2 regions of the Anthropogastromicrobium aceti genome follow, and region 1 is predicted to be linked to the other one. Evidence: predicted binding sites of a transcription regulator. Region 1 holds the regulator's gene; the other holds the start of a gene.
What was found. The regulator NrdR, encoded in region 1, represses ribonucleotide reductase genes. The targets are predictions, from matches to a motif close to CACAANATNTTGTG.
Positions count from the first base shown of each region.

Region 2: the regulator NrdR is predicted to act here: its motif matches at 5,338-5,351, upstream of nrdD (anaerobic ribonucleoside-triphosphate reductase).

Region 1 is NZ_JAJEQN010000005.1:61,464-72,703, reverse strand. It holds gene aroE (shikimate dehydrogenase) at 1-73, opposite strand, end outside; gene LKD48_RS02990 (DUF5688 family protein) at 254-1,132, opposite strand; tRNA gene LKD48_RS02985 (tRNA-Arg) at 1,176-1,247, opposite strand; gene efp (elongation factor P) at 1,325-1,882, opposite strand; gene LKD48_RS02975 (shikimate kinase) at 2,032-2,532, opposite strand; gene LKD48_RS02970 (YqeG family HAD IIIA-type phosphatase) at 2,529-3,026, opposite strand; gene nrdR (transcriptional regulator NrdR) at 3,023-3,487, opposite strand; gene LKD48_RS02960 (PRC-barrel domain-containing protein) at 3,588-3,851, opposite strand; gene LKD48_RS02955 (peptide chain release factor 3) at 3,955-5,547, opposite strand; gene LKD48_RS02950 (hypothetical protein) at 5,626-8,487, opposite strand; gene hisS (histidine--tRNA ligase) at 8,558-9,817, opposite strand; gene LKD48_RS02940 (hybrid sensor histidine kinase/response regulator) at 9,938-11,240, opposite strand, start outside.
Region 2 is NZ_JAJEQN010000008.1:85,120-96,359, forward strand. It holds gene add (adenosine deaminase) at 1-104, opposite strand, end outside; gene LKD48_RS04770 (alpha-amylase family glycosyl hydrolase) at 277-1,812, shown strand; gene LKD48_RS04775 (threonine aldolase family protein) at 1,897-2,931, shown strand; gene galE (UDP-glucose 4-epimerase GalE) at 3,024-4,040, opposite strand; gene LKD48_RS04785 (AraC family transcriptional regulator) at 4,260-5,165, shown strand; gene nrdD (anaerobic ribonucleoside-triphosphate reductase) at 5,389-7,551, shown strand; gene ruvA (Holliday junction branch migration protein RuvA) at 7,723-8,331, shown strand; gene ruvB (Holliday junction branch migration DNA helicase RuvB) at 8,415-9,416, shown strand; gene LKD48_RS04805 (cell division protein ZapA) at 9,439-9,924, shown strand; gene LKD48_RS04810 (U32 family peptidase) at 10,020-11,240, shown strand, end outside.

The DNA.
Region 1 (11,240 bases):
GTGATTTGCTGTGTCCCACCGGACTTCCAAGCAGACCGGTAAGGCCTGTCTTTCCATTTATTATCATAGACATATCCTTTCCTGATACCTTTTGCAGCAGTTTTTTACTGTCATTTCTTGTCACCACCAAAATGACATAAACTGACCAAGCTCCTATATACTTTAATACGAATCTGTAAAATATGCAAGCTTTTTATCTCTTTTGCCACACGCGACACTTTATTTTGTGCAAAATTACCATGATATGGTGTGATTACACTACGATAGTGACAGTATCCTCGTCTGAATCATACTCATAAACATGATTTGACAAAAAATCTGTACTTACAGCATCTGTCAGATTTACCTCCTCCACAATTTCCTTTAACTGTGACGGATCTGTGTCTTTATCTTTTGCAAGAAGCAGTACCTCGTGCATACTTGACGGCAAAATATAATATGCACCGCCAAGCTTTTTTGCTGCCGTCCTAAGGATACCCGGATACATGATGACTGATGCTCCAAAAAATGCTTTACTGTTTGTCAGCGCAAATAAATGAGGAAAATCAGACTGTACTGGCAGCTCAGGCAGCCCAATCAATGCCTCTACGCTATTTAAAGACGGTGGAAAACGGCGAATCATCGATGTGATGGCTGTCTGGAATAAAATGTCCTCTGTCACCTCCCAGATTCTGCAATGATCCTGATACACAACGGCAGCACCCATCGTTGTGTCTGTTCCCTCAAATACCAGCTGATAGATAATGGCAAGATCAAGAATACGTCTATGTGGGACAAGTGATAAAAATTCCTTATTTTTCTGATATGAAATGAGCCGCACTGATAAAAAGGCAGCAGCACATTCAAAGTTTGTAAATATCTCTCCCTCCACTTTATTATTTTCTGTTACCATATCAAGCACGTTTTTTAATTCCTTTTGAATACTTTCCATAGAATAGCCATGCTGATATAAACGGTAAAACGGCGCCATATATATCCAAGGAGTTGTTCTTTTTCCTCTGTGGTATAATGACACCGTTTTTATCTTTGCTGTATGTTTTTGTTCAATTGTCTGCACGGTAATCTTTTCCTCTGCCTGGCAGGCGGACTGAAGACCCGCAGTAATGGTAAATAAAAATTGTTGATAATCCATATTGCTCCTCCGTTCTAAACTCCAGAAAAGCTGGATGAGAGAACACACCTGAAGGGAATCGAACCCCCGCACGTAGATCCGGATTCTACTGCTCTATCCACTGAGCTACAGGTGTATATGAGTCAGCTGTTAGATCAAACAGCTGACTCTGAAACAAAACGTTAAATATTTTGTTTTGAATTTCTGATCAGATTATACTCTGGATAAATACTCACCTGTTCTGGTATCGATCTTGATTACCTCACCGTTCTCTACAAACAACGGAACATTTACCTGTGCACCAGTCTCAACGATTGCCGGCTTAGTAGCACCAGTAGCAGTATTTCCCTTGAAGCCTGGCTCAGTATCAGTAACCTGAAGCTCTACAAACAGCGGCGGCTCGATTGAGAATACGTTTCCATTGTGGGAACATACTTTACACATCTCGTTCTCCTTAACGAACTTTAATGCGTCACCGATCAGCTCACTTCCAAGTGCGATCTGCTCATAGGTATCATTGTCCATGAAGTAGTACAGATCTCCATCCTGATACAGATACTGCATATCCTTACGGTCAATTCTTGCCTCCGGGAACTTCTCGGTTGGACGGAAAGATCTCTCGATTACTCCACCATTCTTGATATCCTTTAACTTTGTACGAACAAATGCCGCACCCTTACCTGGTTTTACATGCTGAAACTCAAGGATCTGATAGACAGTGCCTTCAATTTCCAAAGTCTTACCATTTCTGAAATCACCAGCTGAAATCATTTTTTTTCCTCCTGTAAATGAGAATTAACGGCATCTTTCTGTACTCTTGCACAGATGCCTATCGTTCTAAACAAACGCAAACGCCCATAAAATGGCGCTACATACTATATTATCATACAATAAAAAATATAACTTTTCAAGTAGTATTTTTAAAACTCTTTAAAAATTTCCTCTGCCAGTTCCCCAGGTGTTTTCTGATCTACGTCTAGCACAAAATCTGCACCGCTTAAATAATGTGCCTCACGCTGTTTCATCAGTGTACGCACACGCTCTCCACTATCATCTCCTTTAAGAAGAGGGCGCGTTGTGTCACCCTTTAAACGAGCCAAAACAGTCTCTGGCTGAATCCTTAAATAGACTACCATGCCGAGTTTTTTTAAAAGCTTTCTGTTTTCCTCACTAAGCGGCATTCCACCTCCGCATGAAATCACAAATTGCTTATCTTGTACAAGCAGCGTCTTGAGTGCTTTTGTCTCTGCCTGACGAAAATAATCTTCTCCTTTTTGAGCAAAAATATCAGAAATGCTCATTTTCTCACAAGCTTCTATATAGGCGTCAGTATCAATCAGCTCGAATCCTTTTTTTACAAGCTCTTTTCCTACTGTTGTCTTTCCTGCTCCCATAAAGCCAATCAAAACAATTGAACTCATCGCTTATTCCTCCTGTGGTAAAAAAACAATACTATACGCTCTATATAACGCTTTAGCACTATCTGTATTTCTTCCTTTGGATGAATTGGCTGAACAAGATATGTCCTAATTCCAGCTCTGTTTGCGCCATAAATATCTGTAAAGATCTGATCTCCGATAAAAATCGTTGTATCTGGTGTTGTATGAATACGCTTCATAGCGTCCTCATAACCGCGTACTGATGGCTTCCCTGCTTTATAAATATAGTCACTTCCAACTTCCTTCGCAAACGGACTGACACGCGGCTCCTTATTATTTGAAATAATGCAGGTTTTTAAACCAATGCTGCGAAGATGTTCAAACAATTCCTTTGCCTGTTTTGTAGCTGGCTCTCCATGCCTTACAAGCGTATTATCCACATCGAATAGTACGCCACGCACGCCGTTATCATATTCCTTTTGATAATCAATCTGGTAGGCAGACGCTGCCTCTGCCCATGGATACAATTTACTCACTGTTTTTTCTCTCTCTGAATCATATTTTCAAGCTCTTGTGCAAAATTATTCAAATCCGTAAAAGAGCGATATACACTCGCAAAGCGCACATAAGCGACCTCATCAAGTGTTTTTAACTTTTCCATCACCAGCTCACCAATCACCTTGCTGCTGACTTCTTTTTCATAATTATTAAAGATAGTTGTCTCAATATCATCCACCAGACGATTTACTGCATCAGTCGGGATCGGACGTTTATGGCATGCCATAACAATTCCAGTTTTTAATTTTTCCCTCGAATAAGCCTCTCTTGTCTGATCCTTTTTTACTACCATCAGCGGAAATACTTCAATCTTTTCATATGTTGTAAAGCGCCGGTTGCACACCTCACACATCCTGCGCCTGCGGATCGCAGTATTATCGTCAGAAGGCCTTGAATCAATTACTTTTGTTGTATCTTCTCCGCAAAACGGACACTTCATTGCTGCCTCCATTCCTGCTGTCTGCCAGCATCTCTTTAATGCTATTATTATAAAATAAAAAGGTATGTAAGGTCAAGTTTTTTCTGAATTGTTTTCAATTCTATTTTTCTTTATCTCTGATTGGTTTTTCTCCCTCATCAATATCAACTAATATGATATCTGGTCCAATCTGACATACTCTGCAAAATGGAATGCGATATTCCGTATCTCGTCCGAATAACCCACATATTTTTCCTGTGCCCGGAACAATCAAATGTGTTATGCAGCCTGTTTTTCGATCAAATTCAATGTCACACACATAGCCAAGTCTTTTGCAGTCTTTTATATTAATCACTTCTTTTTGCCTTAAATCACAAATACGCATATGCTACCCTCAAAAGCATTTCACTTTCTCGGTATAGTATATGCGTATTAAATATATTCTGCCTTCTGACAAATATATTAGACACTATGTTAATATATATTGTTTAGTGCTCTGTTCCAAACTCAGACAGCTTTAAGCCTGGATTTCTTTCCAGTACCATCTGCGGACTCCAGCTATTTGCAAACAATAACAGCGGACGATCCTTCAGATCCTTAATTTTCTTCATATCGGATGTTCCATTGATTCTTGCTACATCCACATTCTCCCAATCCTCAATCCAGCGGATATACTCGTATGGCAGCGGATCAAGGCGAATCTCTACATTGTACTCATTTTCCAGACGGAATTTCAAAACGTCAAACTGCAGCACGCCGACAACGCCTACAATGATCTCTTCCATTCCAGTGTTAAATTCCTGGAAAATCTGAATAGCACCTTCAAGAGCAATCTGACTGATTCCCTTAATGAACTGCTTACGCTTCATTGTATCCATCTGACGCACTCTGGCAAAATGCTCTGGTGCGAATGTTGGAATTCCGTCAAATGCCATATTACCCATCTTAGGAGAACATATTGTATCTCCAATTGAGAAAATACCTGGATCAAATACACCAATGATATCTCCGGCATATGCCTCTTCTACGATTGTTCGCTCTGATGCCATCATCTGCTGTGGCTGTGTCAGACGAATCTTTCTGCCGCCCTGCACATGGTTCACCTCCATGCCGGCTTCAAACTTTCCAGAACAAATTCTCATAAATGCGATACGGTCTCTGTGTGCCTTATTCATGTTTGCCTGAATCTTAAATACAAAGGCAGAGAAATTATCATCAAATGGGCTGATTTCACCAATTGAGCTATGTCTTGGAAGCGGTGATGTTGTCATTTTTAAGAAATGCTCAAGGAATGTCTCAACACCAAAGTTTGTCAGTGCAGAACCAAAGAATACAGGAGAAATCTCACCATTACTTACCTTATCCTGATCAAATTCCTCACATGCACCATCAAGCAGCTCAATATCCTCAAGCAGCTTCTGATAACCAATAATACCAACCTGATCCTCAGCACCTTCAACATCAAGCTCATGACTCTCAATCTCATGCATACCTGCATCTGCTGCAACGAATGTAGTAATCTTATTTGTGTTACGATCATAAACACCCTTGAAATTCTTACCGCATCCGATTGGCCAATTGATTGGGCAGGTCTTAATACCAAGCACGCGCTCGATCTCATCCATCAGATCAAATGGGTCATTTGCCTCACGGTCTAATTTGTTGATAAAAGTAAAAATTGGAATATGGCGCATAACACAAACCTTAAACAGCTTAATTGTCTGCGCCTCAACACCCTTAGAAGCATCAATTACCATAACGGCAGAATCTGCTGCCATCAGAGTACGATACGTATCCTCTGAGAAATCCTGATGACCTGGTGTATCCAAAATGTTGATGCAATAGCCTTCATAGTGGAACTGTAAAACGGAAGAGGTTACGGAAATACCTCTTTGCTTTTCAATCTCCATCCAGTCAGAAACAGCGTGCTTTGCTGTTTTTCTTCCCTTTACGGAACCTGCCTGATTGATTGCTCCTCCATATAAAAGGAACTTCTCTGTTAATGTAGTTTTACCCGCATCCGGGTGAGAAATAATGGCAAACGTTCTTCGTTTGCTGATTTCATTTTCATATAATGACATTGTGTTCCATGCCTTTCTTCTTCAAATGTTCTTATTTACTATTTTTCATTTTGTTCACAGCAAACTATTGTAACAGATTCAGTCTTTTTGTGCAACCCCATTCACAATTTTATACCATTTACCATTATACCAAATCCGTCCAGAATATCCCCAATTAAGGTATCCGTTCTGAATGTAATACAGTGTACCATAATATTCAACAAGACCATTGTAATTCCAGTTCAAAATACCTTTTTCTACATAATACCAAGCACCATCACTGTGTTCTACAAGGCTCGTGTAATCCCACTTTACACTTCCTGACTGAAGATAATACCAAGTTCCATAATAATTTATCAGTCCTGTATAATTCGACACTATTCCGCCTAATACATAATACATATTTCCCTGATATGCTGCAAAACCTGTGTAACTAGTATCAACCTGATCATTTTTATAGTAATATTTCTTTCCATCAGAAGCCACTGAAATTCCATTTAGGATTCGTCTGTTGGCACACCTGCCTTCATTGATTCCATAATCCAGATAATGATCTACATACTTTGTATTATCATCACCAAATAATTCCTGCAGATCCGGATAATTCGCTTTATAGAGCGTAACATCAAATGACTCACTGGCACGTCTGCCTTCACCTATTCCATAATCCACAAAATGCTTCAATGCTGCCGCATAATCATTTCCAAATGCTGACTTTAAATCTGAGTAACGATTCAAATAGTATTTAGCATCAAATACTGGAGCATAGTCAACGCCTTTATAAATTGTTGACGTCTTATCACTGTCATCATTATCCTCTGCGAAATCACCTTTTGTTCCATCCCATCCGGCTTTTTTCCCAGTTAGGAAATAATGCTCATAATACGCGTCAATATCATTTCCATATGCTTTTTCAAGCTTTGGATAACGCTTTCGATAAGAATTCACATCAAAGCCATCAAAAAATCCCTGTTCTATCGTTACACCACAACCAACAAACAAACGGTACTGTGTCTGTGTGCCATCCTCAGCTGTAACGGTTATTGTGCTAACCTCAACCTTGTGAGACATGCTTCCAATATTGGAAAATTTCAGTGTAGCTGATGAAGATGCAGTTTTTACTCTGATATTCGCATAAACTGTCTTTTCTCCTACACTATAATAAAAATCTTTTTGTGTCTTATCAAATGCAGTGATTACTTCCTGGTCATTTACTGTCAATGACTTTAAGCAGCTATTTTGATTTTTTCGTTCCTGTGGTTTGGGTGAAGATACCGGACGCTCCTCATAAACAGGAATCAAAAAAACAAAACTATTTCCTAATTGACCACTATTGGTATAGGATCTTCTTACTTGATTTCCCTCTGAATACGGTGCCATGATATTGGTCATGTATTGATGCCAATATTTACCGTTATACTGACCGTCATAGTCAAATTTTTGGGCATATAGCGTATTCTGATTTTTGAGAATATACAGATTGGCAAACTTCAATGAACCGCCAATCAATGCCTTTGTTGGGGTATCCCAAGATCCACTTGATACTGTACCATCTGGAAGCATCATTGTCGAACCCGTCTTTGCCTCTTTTAATCCATTCTGCACGATTTGATCTCTACTTGAACCAGTTGCCTGTATATTGAAATAATTGTACAATCCTTCATATCCAGCATATTTTCCAGAAATCAAATCAGACGTACCTGCTCCCTGTTCTTGTCTAACACGACTTGCAAGTGCTACCGGATTAATATTATATTTTTCTCCAACCCAACAAAACAACCATGCATATGTATACTCTGCACCTGGAACTTTCGCATTCGACATAAATGTATTGGCAAGTGCAGCCTCAACTGCCCCTTGTGTCTGATACTTCTCATAGATAAGTGATTCAAACATAAAAATGTCATTTTCATTTAAAAAATTTCTCGGATCCATATAATAGCGCACAGTCTCTTCTGACGCACCAGCCCAACCTGGTTCCCATTGTTTCCACGTATTGGTCTGCCAATTGTAATCTCTGTCTAACATAGATCGGAAGCATTCATTATAATAAGTGCTTACAAGCGCTCTTGCAGGTGTCGTAACCTGTTGATTTACTGCATATGAAAAAGTATCGCCAACATAAACTGGCTTAAATACCCAATTAGGATGTGCTTGATGAAGTGCATTCAAGGCACTTTGGTAATCTGCTGGAAAGGCCTGTGTCTCATCTGCTTCCATCAGATCAGCATCATAGCTTACAGAAAGCACTTCAAATGGAATATAACCTTCATAGCAATATTCATTAATATCAAAAATAACATGCGCCCATCGCGGCTCTTCCTCCACACAAACTACAGATGTTATGTAAACATAAGAACCCGCTGGAAGTGTCACCAACTCTGACGAATCTTTTTTCCATCCAGAATATACTTTTGAATCTGTATTTAAGCTTGCATTAGCATAGAAGCTTTCTTCAACTCCTTCTAACTCTGCTTCTTCAGTTGTTTCCTCTTCTGTTGACTCTTCTTCTGTTGACTCTTCCTCTGTAAATTCTTCTGTAGAATACTCTGTTTCATTTTCCTGTGTTTCTTCTACACTGTCAGACTCTGACGAGGTCTGCACTGTCTCCTGCGTCTGAGGCTCACTTTGAATTTCCGTTTGTGTTGGCTGCTCTGTCTGAGCTTCACTTGTTTCTGCCTGTGATATAGATGACGATTCTTCCGATGGAATCACTTCACTTTCCTGCGCAGATGTTTCTGTCTGAGTTTCCTGCGACTGAGTCTTGACCGTTTCGGATTCTGTTTCAGACGTCAGCTCTTCAGGCTGCATTTGCGTTTCTTGCATCTGCTCTTGCAACTTCGTTTCAAATGCACTTTGACTGGACGTTTCCTGTGCTGCTGTCGGAATAACAGACCCTAACAGCATTCCAATAGAAAGCAGTCCTGCAATACCTTTTTTCAGCAATACTTGTTTTCTCAATCGCCTTACCTCCATTTTAGCTTACACAGAAACGACACTGCAGCAAACGCTGCAGCGCCTTTACATGTGATTACTTTAATGCTTCCTTATAAAACTCCTTGAACTCGCTGTAGCCTTCTGCTGTCAGCTGTTCCTTCTGGAACTTCTTATTCTTATTCATCCATGCAACAAGAATCTGCTGTCCTGCTGCACGTCCTGCCATTGCTTCCTGAAGAACAGTGCCAAGCACCTTGCTATCTACACCCTTTTCTACCAAATATGCAATCTTTTCCTTGCTGCCTGGAACAGTAAAGCCCTCATCTAAGAGAATTGTTACAATACGCTCAAATCCGATTGAGAAGCCACATGCTGGAGTTTCCATTCCTGTGAACTTGCCAACCATCTTATCATAACGTCCGCCTCCGGCAATTGAACCTGGGAAGCCCTCTACTCCGATCTCGAAAATAGTTCCAGTATAGTAAGACATACCACGAACTAATGTTGGATCAAACTGCAGCTTAAAGCTTGCCTGAGTTGTTGCCGTAACTGCCTCACAAATCTGCTTTAAGTTCTCTGCTGCGCCGCCCTCTAAGCAATCACCAAGTGTCTCTGCAAGATAAGCAACACCATCCTCTGCTTCATTCAAGCCTTTGAACAGACCCATATAGCGTTCGATTGATTCCTCTGCAAAACCATTTGATGCAAGCTCTTTTGCTACACCATCAAGACCGATCTTATCCATCTTATCCAAAATGATAAAGACTTCATCATACTGTGCTTCATCAAAGCCGCTGTACTTTGCCATGCCCTTTAAAATACGGCGGTCATTGATATGTACGGTAAATCCCTTAAAGCCAACCTTTCCAAGAAGTGTAGTTGTTGCCAAAATCAGCTCGATCTCTGCAAGATTTGTCGGATCTCCAAGAATATCAATATCACACTGATAGAACTGTCTGAAACGACCCTTCTGCGGACGGTCAGCTCTCCATACCGGTCCGATCTGCAATGCCTTAAACGGCTTTGGCAGATTTGCTGCATTATTGGAATAATATCTTGACAACGGAACAGTCAGGTCATAGCGAAGACCACTATCTACCAAATCTGCTTCTGTCTGTGCTGTTTCTAAGTTTAACTTCTCACCACGCTTTAAGATCTTAAAGATAAGCTTCTCATTCTCACCACCCTGCTTATTGCTTAAGTTTGCAATATTTTCAACACAAGGTGTTTCAATCGGTGTGAAACCAAATCCCTTATACGTTTCCTTAATCAGCCCAATCACATAATCACGGATCTGCATTTCTGCCGGCTGAATATCCTTCATGCCTGTAACAGGCTTCTTTACTAATGCCATAAAACACTCCTCTTTCCACTATCAGGGCTTTCCCTGTATGATACACTACGTTCAACATTATACGTTTTTGCAATAGGCTGTGTCAACTGTTTTTTAGTTTTCCCATCCCATGAGAATAAATTACAGCCAGTTTTCCAGAACATCATTAAGTTTATTCATATCCAGCGGTTTTGCGATATGTCCATTCATGCCTGTATTTTTTGCCAGCTGTACATCTTCCGCAAAAGCATTGGCGGTCATGGCAACAATAGGCAGTTTTCCCTGTTCACCCGGAAGGCTCCTGATTGCTGCTGTTGCCTCATAGCCATTCATGACAGGCATTTGAATATCCATAAAAATAAGATCATACGAACTTTTCGGAGAAGCTTCCACTTTCTCAACTGCAATTTTCCCATTTTCTGCTGTTTCCACTTCTGCACCTGTCATCTGCAAAATTTCAACAGCAATTTCTCTGTTTAATTCATTATCCTCGACCAACAGAATCCTTTTTCCCGTGTAGTCTGATTTTGACAGCTTCTCCAAATAATTTCTTGCTGTTTTTTCTTTTCTTTCTGAAGTAAACTGCCGCAGTGTAGCCGTCAGACGAGAACGAAACAGCGGTTTTGCAATAAAAGCATCTATGCCTGCAGCCTTTGCTTCTTCTTCGATCTCGCTAAATTCATAAGACGTCAGTACAATGATGGTGATCTCTTTACCTATCCGTTTTCTGATCTGTCTGGCAGTTTCTATGCCATCCATTTCCGGCATCTTCCAGTCTAAAATAACAGCAAAGTAATCATCTTTCAACTCATGACGTGCATAACAGCACTCAACGGCTTCCCTGCCAGAGAGAACCCATTCACCCATAATACCGATTTCCTTCAGTGTGGCAACTGTACTTTCACAGCATGTCCTATCATCATCCACAACCAGAACCGGCAAATTCATTAGATCTTTGTCCTGTTCTTTTTCTTTTTCCTGAAGCTCCAGATAAATTGTTACCGTAATTTTAGTTCCCTTGTGTAAGGTACTATCCACTTTAATAGTGCCATTCATCAGGTTCACAATATTTCTGCTGATTGCCATTCCCAGACCAGTTCCCTGAACCTTGGTTGTCCTGTGGTCATCTGCGCGGCTGAAAGGATCAAACATGATCTTCTGGAATTCCGGTGACATACCGATCCCATTATCCTCAATCGAAAATTCATAGCATCCAAGTTCCGAAAATCCATTTGGCTTTTCCTCTATAGAAAAGGTAATATTTCCACCATCCGGTGTATACTTGATCGCATTGCTCATCAGATTCACAAATACCTGCTGGATTCTCAGGCTGTCACCACAGACATCCTCATGTTCAATATGATTGATGTGTATATCAAAATTATGTTTATGTTCATCAAGCACCGGTTTCGTAAGCGTAATAAGATTATCCACAAGCTCCGAC
Region 2 (11,240 bases), on a different contig from region 1:
TGAAGTTTTGCAAGTGCTTTTGCAATATCTAGTGTAATTGCACCGTCAAGATGTAAATGTAAGTCAATAAAATGTGTTGGAAGTGTAATCTTTTTTGTGGACATAACAAACCTACCTTTCGTATCAGTAGAATAAGTGTATGCCTTATCACAAAAAAAATCAAGAAGTTAAGAATTGAAATAGAAAATTGACAGATCGCGTACAGCGAAGTAGAATAAAAACTGAAATTGACTTAAAATACAAAATTGACTGTATAACAGTCAAGAAGGAGGAAGTATGGCAGAGTGGTTGAAAGATGCAGTTTTCTATGAGATTTATCCGCAGTCTTTTCAGGATACCAACGCAGATGGAATCGGTGATTTTCAGGGAATCATTGATCGTCTAGACTATATTAAGGAGTTGGGTTGCAATGCGATTTGGATGAATCCATGCTTTGAATCTCCATTTGGCGATGCTGGTTATGATGTGTCCGATTATTACACAGCAGCACCGCGTTATGGAACCAATGGTGATTTGAAGAGACTGTTTGATGAAGTTCACAAGAGAGGAATGCATATTCTTCTGGATCTGGTTCCTGGACACACGTCAGTAGAACATCCGTGGTTTAAGGAATCACTTAAGGCACAGAAAAATCCATATACCGATCGCTATATCTGGACAGACAATATCTGGGAGCAGCCAGAGGGAATTGCCTCGATCAAGGGTATTTCGGACAGAGACGGTTGTTGCGTGGTAAATTTCTTTTCCCACCAGCCGGCATTAAATTATGGTCACTATATCTGTGAGCGCTCGTGGCAGCAGCCGATGGATGCAGAGGGACCGAAGGCAACAATTGTTGAGATGGAAAAGGTTATGCGCTTTTGGCTTCAGATGGGCTGTGATGGCTTTCGTGTCGATATGGCAGGCTCACTTGTAAAAAATGACCCGGATGGACTTGGAACCATCCGCCTGTGGCAGACCATTCGCCCATTTCTTGATAAAGAATTTCCAGAGGCAGCGATGGTATCAGAGTGGGGTGAGCCAGATAAGTCACTTCAGGCAGGCTTTGATATGGACTTTTTGCTGCATTTTGGACCATCTCACTACAACGACCTGTTTCGCTGTGAGGAGCCATATTTTTCCGCTAGAGGAAAGGGTAGTGCGGCAGCCTTTGTAAAAAATTATAAGGAGAGCCGCAAAAAGGCAGGAGAGAAGGGATTAATCTGTATTCCATCTGGAAACCATGATATGGATCGTCTGGCGAGAACCTTGCATGGCGATGAGTTAAAGGTTGCATTTGCATTCCTTCTGACAATGCCAGGTGCGCCATTTATCTATTATGGAGATGAGATTGGTCTTCGTTATGTCGAAAATCTGGTATCAGTTGAGGGCGGCTACAGCCGTACCGGTTCTCGTTCTCCAATGCAGTGGAATCACGGGGTGAATTTAGGATTCAGCAATGCATCACCAGAAAAATTGTATATTCCGACCGATGATAAGCCGAACAGTCCGACAGTAGAGGATCAGATGAAAGATCCAAATTCATTGTATTACGAGGTGAAAAAGCTGATTGCGCTTCGAAGAGAACATAGTGCTTTGTTAAGCGATGGCGATATTGAGTTTGTATCAGATGGAGCAGATGGATCACCGCTTGCCTATATTAGAAGCAGTGCAGATGAGAAAATTTTGGTTGTCGTAAATCCTGCCGATCGTGAGGCTGTTTTGAATGTGCCGGGTGATTGGAAAGAAACTCTCTATGAGATTGGCGGCGCAGTGGTCGTAGAGGATGGTAAGATTGTGATCCCATCAAAGTCAGCAAACTTACTGCGATAAAATAAAACATTCACAAATATAGTTTTACAAATGTGGTGTTTTACCTTATTTGATAGAAAAAAATACAAGATTTGAGGAAAATTCATGATATATTTTCAGTGTGATTACGAGGAGGGCTGTCATCCAGCCATTTTAAAAAGACTTAATGAGACAAATCTGGAGCAGACGGTAGGATACAGTATGGATCCGTACTGTGCGAGTGCAAGAGAAAAGATTAAAAAGGCGGTTGGAAGACCGGATGCCGATGTGCATTTTCTTGTTGGCGGAACGCAGACTAATATGACTGTCATCGCGGCAGCGTTAAAGCCGTGGCAGGGCGCAATCTGTGCCGATACAGGTCATATTGCGTGCCATGAAACTGGAGCAGTCGAGGCAACTGGTCACAAGGTATTGGCACTTTCATCAGAGGATGGAAAGATTACAGCAGTTCAGATTGAGGAGACTGTGAAGAAGCACTATGAAGACGGCAGCCGTGAGCATATCGTACAGCCAGGTATGGTATATATTTCATTTCCGACTGAAAGCGGAACACTTTACAGCAAGCAGGAACTGACTGATATATATGCAGTCTGCAAAGCACATGATATGCCGCTTTTTATTGACGGTGCACGCCTTGGCTATGGCTTACAGAGTCCGGCATGTGATGTTACACTGCCAGAGCTTGCTAATCTTTGTGATGTATTTTATATCGGCGGAACAAAGTGCGGTGCGCTTTTCGGTGAGGCTGTTGTCATTTTAAAGGAATCACTTAAAAAGGATTTTCGCTATATGATTAAGCAGCGCGGCGGCATGTTTGCAAAGGGTCGTCTGTTAGGCATTCAGTTTGATACGCTGTTTACAGACGGTTTGTATGAAGCGATTTGCGGCGAGGCTGTAAAAAAGGCAATGACTCTGCGTGAGGCGTTTTTGGCAAAAGGAATTTCCATGTATGGAAGCTCTATGACAAATCAGCAGTTTCCGATTTTAACAGATGCACAAAAAGAAGCACTGGCGAAAGATTTTGCCTTTGAATATTGGGGAGAAGCAAAAGATGGCAAATCGATTGTTCGTTTTTGCACAAGCTGGGCAACAAATGATGCGCAGATCAAGGCACTGACAGATGCAATTGCTGCACTGTAAGAGATAACTAACAGCAAGCAATTCTATATGACTTTAAATAGTTACAAAAAAGGACCTTTGGCAAAAAGCCATTGGTCCTTCTTTTGGTAAAATTAGTCATTATATCCGTTTGGATTCTTTGTCTGCCAGTTCCAGGAATCTGCGCACATCTCATCAATGTCATACTGTGCAGTCCAGCCAAGCTCAGCGGCAGCCTTATCGCACTTAGAGTAGCATGTTGCAATATCACCAGCACGGCGAGGTTTGATCACATACGGAAGCTTTTTGCCGCATGCCTTCTCGAATGCATGGATGACATCAAGAACGCTGTAGCCCTTTCCAGTACCAAGGTTGTAGATGTTAACACCGTCTTTGTCGGCTAACTTCTGGATTGCCTTTACATGGCCTCTTGCAAGGTCTACTACATGAATGTAGTCACGAACACCGGTTCCGTCTGGTGTATCGTAGTCATCTCCGAATACGTTGATGCACTGAAGCTTTCCAATTGCAACCTGAGCAACATATGGAAGCAGGTTGTTCGGAATACCCTTTGGATCCTCACCGATCAGGCCGCTCTTATGAGCACCGATTGGATTGAAGTAGCGAAGCAGGATTACATTCCACTCTGGGTCAGCAGTGTGAATATCAGTTAATACCTGCTCAAGCATCCACTTGGTCCAGCCATATGGGTTAGTTGCAGTACCCTTCGGGCAGTTTTCAGTAATCGGGATCTCAGCTGGAGAACCATATACAGTAGCAGAAGAGCTAAAGATAATGTTCTTAACGCCGTGATTGCGCATCTCATCACACAGAATCAGTGTGCCGGACATGTTGTTAGTGTAGTACTCGATTGGCTTTACAACAGATTCGCCGACAGCCTTGAGACCTGCAAAGTGGATGACTGCATCAATTTTTTCATTATCGAAGATTGCCTTTACACCCTCACGGTCTAACATGTCAGTCTGGTAGAAAGTAACCTTCTTTCCGGTGATCTGCTCGATGCGTTCAACGGCCTTTATGTTGGCGTTGTACAGGTTGTCCATGATGACAACCTCATATCCCTCGTTCAACAGTTCGACGCAGGTATGGCTGCCGATATAGCCGGCGCCACCGGTAACTAAAATCTTCATGATAACCCCATTTCTGCGCTGCGATAAATAATAAATAGTAGTATCGTGTGTAATAAAATATTTAGTAGGCGTATAGACAATTTTGGCCGCAGCGCTAGCCGATTGCCTTAACGTGCATTTGGAAATCGTCTTGACTTTCCTCTACTTACAATTATAATGAGAGAGGAATGGTATGGCAACAACTATTTTCGAAAAAATTATAAGTATTTTGAGGTTTCTATGCAATTAAAAATTAATAATGAGAAAAAAGAACTGAAATTTCACGGAAGCTATGAATTTCCAGTGTTTGTTAGCCATGAAGTGCTGTCTGATTACGAGAGAGGCGCATTTGCCTGGCACTGGCATCCGGAGGTGGAGTTAACTTATATTGAGGAGGGACAAATCGAATATCAGGTAAATGACACTGTATATTGCCTTAAGGCAGGAGAAGGACTTTTTTGCAATGCAAATGCACTTCACACTGGTCATATGCTGAATCAGGGAGACTGCCGCTATCTTTCCGTTACATTTCATCCGCGAATGATTTATGGCTTTGAGGGAAGTGCAGTTGACAAAAAATATGTAGAGCCTGTAACAAGAAATGATTTGCTTGGAGGACTACATCTTGTGCCAGATACTGAGTGGCAAAAACAGGTACTTTTGTCGATTCAAACTATTGTGACAGATTATGAGGGTCATTTGCCAGGATTTGAGCTTGCAATTTGTCAGACACTTTTGCAAATATGGAATACATTGTATACAAACGTATGGAGTGAAATTTCGCCAGATCCATCGGCTCAGTACAAAGATATTGAGCGTCTTAGAAAGACGATTACTTATTTGCAGGAGCATTATCATGAGCATGTGACTCTTGGAGCTATCGCAGAAAATGTTAATATCTGCGCGAGTGAATGCTGCCGTTTTTTCAAGCGTCATATGAATCAGACGATATTTGAATATTTGCTGGAATACCGCATTGAGAAAAGTCTGCCCCTTTTGATCAAGGGAGAAGACAGTATCACATCGATTGCCCAGATGGTTGGATTTTCCAATCCTGCCTATTTTGGAAAGGTATTTCATCAGGTGATGAGATGCTCACCGAGCGATTATCGAAAGTCTTTCATTTCAAAGACACAGAAAGTATAGTCAGACGATATGACAAAAGTTCCCTAAAGACATCATAATATTTTGGCGATATAGGGAACACAGGTTTGTATTGCGTGAAAAAACTGGAAAAATTTTTTCAAAGTTGCAAAAGCACCCACTACAATTGTGAATTCGATAGACACCAAATACAGTATAAATACATTGACAAAAACACAAGATGTTGTATAATGGTGAGGAACAACTTGATTAAGGGGGCTGCATAATGAAGATTATTAAAAGAAGCGGAGCAGAGGCAATCTTTGATGCAAATAAGATTGCACAGGCCGTGAAAAAGGCCAATGACAGCGTGGTTGAGGCTGAAAGACTGAGCTATCATCAGATCGCTCATATTGTGGAAAAAGTAGAGAAGCAGTGCCTTGCAGTGAATCGTTCCTTAAACGTGGAAGAAATACAGGATCTTGTGGAGAATGCCATTATGCGTGAGCAGGCCTTCTCTGTAGCGCGAAATTATGTAAGGTATCGTTATGAGCGCGAGTTAGCCAGAACACACAATACAACTGATGAACGTATCAAGAGTATTCTTGAGTGCAACAACGAAGAGGTAAAGCAGGAAAACTCAAATAAGAATCCGACTGTAAACAGTGTACAAAGGGACTACATTGCAGGTGAGGTAAATAAGGATTTTACAAGAAGATTTTTGCTGCCAGAGGATATTGTGGAGGCACATGATGCTGGAATCATTCATTTCCATGATACAGATTATTATGCACAGCACATGCACAACTGTTGTCTGATTAATCTTGAGGACATGCTGCAAAATGGCACTGTAATCAGTGAGACTATGCTTGAAAAGCCAAAGAGCTTTTCCACTGCATGTAACATTGCAACACAGGCCATCGCACAGGTAGCCAGCTCACAGTATGGCGGACAGAGTATTTCACTGGCACATCTTGCACCTTTTGTACAGATCAGCCGTGAGAAATTCCGTCGTATGGTTCGCAAGGAGATGGAAGAAGCAGGAATCCCGGTAACAGAGGAGCAGATCAATCTTATCGCAGAAAAGCGTGTAAAGGAAGAGATTAACCGTGGTGTTCAGGTAATTCAGTATCAGGTTATCACGCTTATGACAACAAATGGACAGGCACCGTTTATTACAGTATTTATGTATATTGATGAGGTACCGGAAGGTCAGACAAGAGAGGATCTTGTAGCGATTATCGAGGAGATGCTTCATCAGCGTATCAGAGGTGTCAAGAATGAGAAGGGTGTATGGATTACACCGGCATTCCCTAAGCTGATTTACGTACTCGAAGAGGATAATATTCACGAGGACAGCAAGTATTATTATCTGACAAAGCTTGCTGCAGAGTGTTCAGCGAAGAGACTTGTTCCAGATTATATTTCCGAGAAGGTTATGAAGGAACTCAAAGATGGAAACTGCTATCCATGTATGGGATGTCGTTCCTTCTTGACTGTATATCATGATGAAAATAATAAGCCAAAGTTTTATGGCCGTTTCAATCAGGGTGTTGTCACAATCAATCTTGTTGATGTTGCATGTTCATCAGGAAAGGATAAGGATCGTTTCTGGAAGATCTTTGATGAGCGTCTTGAACTGTGTCACCGTGCATTAATGTGCAGACATAATCGTTTAAAGGGAACACCGTCTGATGTTGCACCGATTTTGTGGCAGTATGGTGCACTAGCTCGTTTAAAGAAGGGCGAGACGATTGATAAGCTGTTATATAATGGCTATTCAACAATTTCCTTAGGCTATGCAGGTTTATGTGAGTGTGTTAAGTACATGACAGGAACAAGCCATACTGATCCTCAGGCAACTCCATTTGCACTTGAGATTATGAAGCATATGAATGATGCATGTGCAAAGTGGAAGGCAGAGCATAACATTGATTTTAGCTTGTATGGAACACCGCTTGAGTCCACTACATATAAGTTTGCAAAGTGTCTGCAGAAGCGTTTTGGACTGATTCCTGGAATCACAGATAAGAATTACATCACAAACAGCTATCATGTTCATGTAACAGAAAAGATCAATGCATTTGATAAGCTGAAGTTCGAGTCACAGTTTCAGAAGTTGTCTCCAGGTGGTGCAATCAGCTATGTTGAGGTTCCAAACATGCAAAACAATATCGATGCTGTTCTTTCTGTTATGAAATATATTTATGAAAATATCATGTATGCCGAGTTAAATACAAAGAGTGATTATTGTCAGGTATGCGGCTACAATGGAGAGATACAAATTGTATCAGATGATGACGGAAAGCTTGTATGGGAGTGTCCAAATTGTGGAAACCGCAATCAGGATAAGATGAATGTCGCAAGACGTACATGCGGCTACATCGGAACTCAGTTCTGGAATCAAGGAAGAACACAAGAGATTAAGGAACGTGTATTGCATCTGTAAGCTGAACATCTGTAAACATATGCGAATCTGTAAATTAATATAGTGTAAGAGAGACGTGTTGGGATTTTTATCTCATACACGTCTTTTCTTTCATCTTGCCAAGTGCCTTTTTCCATGTTATACTAAAGCGAACATGCCTTTTTGTTTTAAGGTGTATTAAAGGAGAATGAAATGATTTCCTATATTTCAGGAATATATGCCGGACACAGCACAGATGCCGTGGTAATTGAGTGTGGCGGAATTGGTTTTTGTATCCGGGTACCGGAGACTGTTTTGAATCGTCTTCCGGCAAAGAATAGCGAATTTAAACTGTATACATATCTTCATGTGAAGGAAGATGCTATGCAGCTATATGGTTTTATAAGTAAAGAGGAACAGGAAATGTTTGAGCTGCTGATTGGTGTCAGCGGTATTGGCCCGAAGGGAGCACTTGGCATTTTGTCAGCATTGTCAATGGACACACTTCGTTTTGCAATTTATGCACAGGATGCAAAGACGATTGCAAAGGCACCTGGCATTGGAATTAAGACAGCTCAGAAAATGATTCTTGAGTTAAAGGATAAAATTTCGCTTGCAGATACTCTTGGAGAGCAGTCTGCTATGGTTTCAGCTGATGCTGTGGATTCGAAAACTAATGCAAATCGTGCTGAGGCAATTGAGGCATTGACAGCACTTGGCTTTAGTGCATCTGAGGCAGTCAAAGCAGTCTCTGGAGTTAAGGATATTGAGACACTAAGTACAGAAGCAATAATTAAGGCTGCGTTAAAGAAAACATTGTAAAAACCGCGGTGTCAGAAATTGTGTCTGCAGTGTCTGCTGTATATCTGGCCGAATAACTGCGAAGAAAAGAACAGAGGAACAACATGGAAAGAAGAATTATCACGACCCAGCTCGAAGAAAATGAAAACATGCTGGAAAACCATCTCAGGCCGCAGTATCTGTCAGAGTATATTGGACAGGAAAAAGCCAAGGAGATATTAAAGGTATATATAGAGGCAGCAAAGAAGCGAAAAGAAGCACTAGATCATGTGCTTTTATATGGTCCTCCGGGACTGGGAAAGACGACACTTGCCGGAATTATTGCAAATGAGATGGGCAGCAATATTAAAATTACGTCAGGTCCAGCCATTGAAAAGCCAGGCGATATGGCAGCTATTTTAAACAGTTTATCTGAAAATGATGTGCTTTTTGTTGATGAAATTCATCGCCTGAGCCGTCAGGTCGAGGAAGTTTTATATCCGGCAATGGAGGATTTTGAGATTGATATAATGATCGGAAAGGGCGCGACAGCGCGTTCTATCCGTTTAGACCTGCCTAAATTTACATTAGTGGGTGCAACAACAAGAGTTGGTCTTTTAACAGCACCTCTTCGTGACAGATTTGGTGTTGTGCATAAGCTTGATTTTTATACGACAAATGAGCTTGTGCAAGTGCTTGAGCGTTCTGCTAATGTACTGGATGTTACGCTTGAGAAAGAAGGTGCGTTAGAGCTTGCTCGCCGCTCAAGAGGAACACCGCGTCTTGCAAACCGTCTGTTAAAGCGTGTGCGTGATTTTGCGCAGGTACGTTATGACAGTGTTATCACAAAAGAAGTTGCAGAGTATGCACTTGATCTTCTTGAGGTAGATCGCCTTGGACTTGACAAGGGAGACCGCGCAATTTTAGAGACAATTGCAGATAAGTTTGGCGGCGGTCCGGTGGGATTAGATACAATCGCAGCTGCATTAGGCGAAGATTCAGGCACGATTGAGGACGTTTATGAGCCATATTTGATTCAAAACGGACTGATCGAGCGTACACCAAGAGGAAGAGCAATCACACGTTTAGCTTATGAGCACCTTCACAGACCGGTGCCTAAAGTATGAGATTTTTGAGGGTTTTAAGAACATGGAAAGAAATAGTACAGATGTTATAATAGAAGATAAGGTGTATAAGATCAGCACCGATCAGGACGCATCCTACGTAAGAGAGCTTGCAGAGTATATTAATGAAAAAATGGAGCTTTTGCATCGTCAGTCAGCGTACAGCAAGCAGGCAAATGCTTTTCGCCAGATCATTTTGCTTATGAATATGGCAGATGATTACTGTCACATGAAGCAGCAGGCAGAGGAAGCAACAAGAAAGTACGAGCAGCAGGAAGCAGAATTTTACAATATGAAGCGCGAGATGGTCAATATGCAGATGACAATAGCAAGCTTAAAAAAGCAGCTGCAGGAGAAGCCCAAGACGCAGGCAGTATGTCCATATCTGCAGTCGTTAGCAAAAGAGACAGAGGCAAAAAATACACAGAACGCGCAGGCATCACAAGAGAAAAAACAATATCCGCCGTATGGATCATTCGCAAACAGTGCAGCGGTACACAAGAAAAAATAAACTATAGAAAAGCCCGGGCAGTGTGCCGGGGCTTTGTGCTTTAAGTTAATAGTTATTAATTAAAGATAATTTACAAGGAAAGGCAGGCATAAAAGATGAAACAAATAGCAGAGCTGCTTGCACCAGCCGGGTCTGTAGAGACGATGTACGCGGCCTTTGCGGCAGGTGCAGATGCTGTATATATAGGAGGAAGCCGCTTTGGAGCGAGAGCCTATGCAGACAATGCAGAGAGTGAATCACTTTTAGATGCGATTGATTATGCGCATTTGCATGGAAAAAAATTATATCTTACTGTCAACACGTTATTAAAAGAACAGGAAATGGATGAACTGTATGAGTATCTTTTGCCTTTTTATCGCCAGGGACTTGATGCAGTGATTGTGCAGGATTTTGGTGTCTTTCGCAGTGTGCGTGAGTGGTTTCCGGATCTGGCGATTCATGCCAGCACACAGATGATAATGAGCGGAGAACTTTCAGCAGAAAAATTAAAAGAACTCGGTGCAACGCGTATAGTAACACCACGTGAGCTTTCACTTAATGAGATTCGCAGCATTCATAAAAGCTGTGATCTGGAAATTGAGAGCTTTGTGCATGGAGCACTTTGCTATTGCTACTCAGGTCAGTGTCTGTTTTCGAGTATTGCAGGCGGACGAAGCGGCAACAGAGGACGCTGTGCGCAGCCATGTCGTATGGCGTATAGCGTTGAACAAAATGGAAAAGTGATTTTGCCGCAGCAAAAGGGCTATATTTTAAGTCCAAAGGATCTATGTACAATAGAAATTTTACCCAAACTTATAGAGGCAGGAGTGTATTCCCTTAAAATTGAAGGAAGAATGAAAAAGCCAGAGTACACAGCAGGTGTAGTCAGCATTTACCGCAAGTATCTTGATCGTTATCTGGCAAATCCCAAAGCACCATATCGTGTGTCTGAGGCAGACAAGAAGCATTTGCTTGGTCTGTTTAACAGAAAAGGATTTACAGATGGCTATTATACAAGACATAACGGCACTTCCATGATAACATATACGGCACCTGATTTTCGTGCAGGAGAGGATGTATTCCTTGAAAAGATCCGTACCGACTATATTGGAACAAAATTGAAAGAAAATATAAAAGGAACGGTAAAGATTTATCAGGGAAAACCTGCTATACTATCTGTGACTGCGGCTGCAGCGTGTGAAGATGGTAACGTGAGCGTGCTGCAAAAAAAAGAGATTACTGTCAGTGCAGGCATGGTGCAGGAAGCAAAAAGCCGTCCGCTCACAAAGGAAGCTATTCAAAAGCAAATGGAAAAGCTTGGCGATACTGATTTTTCA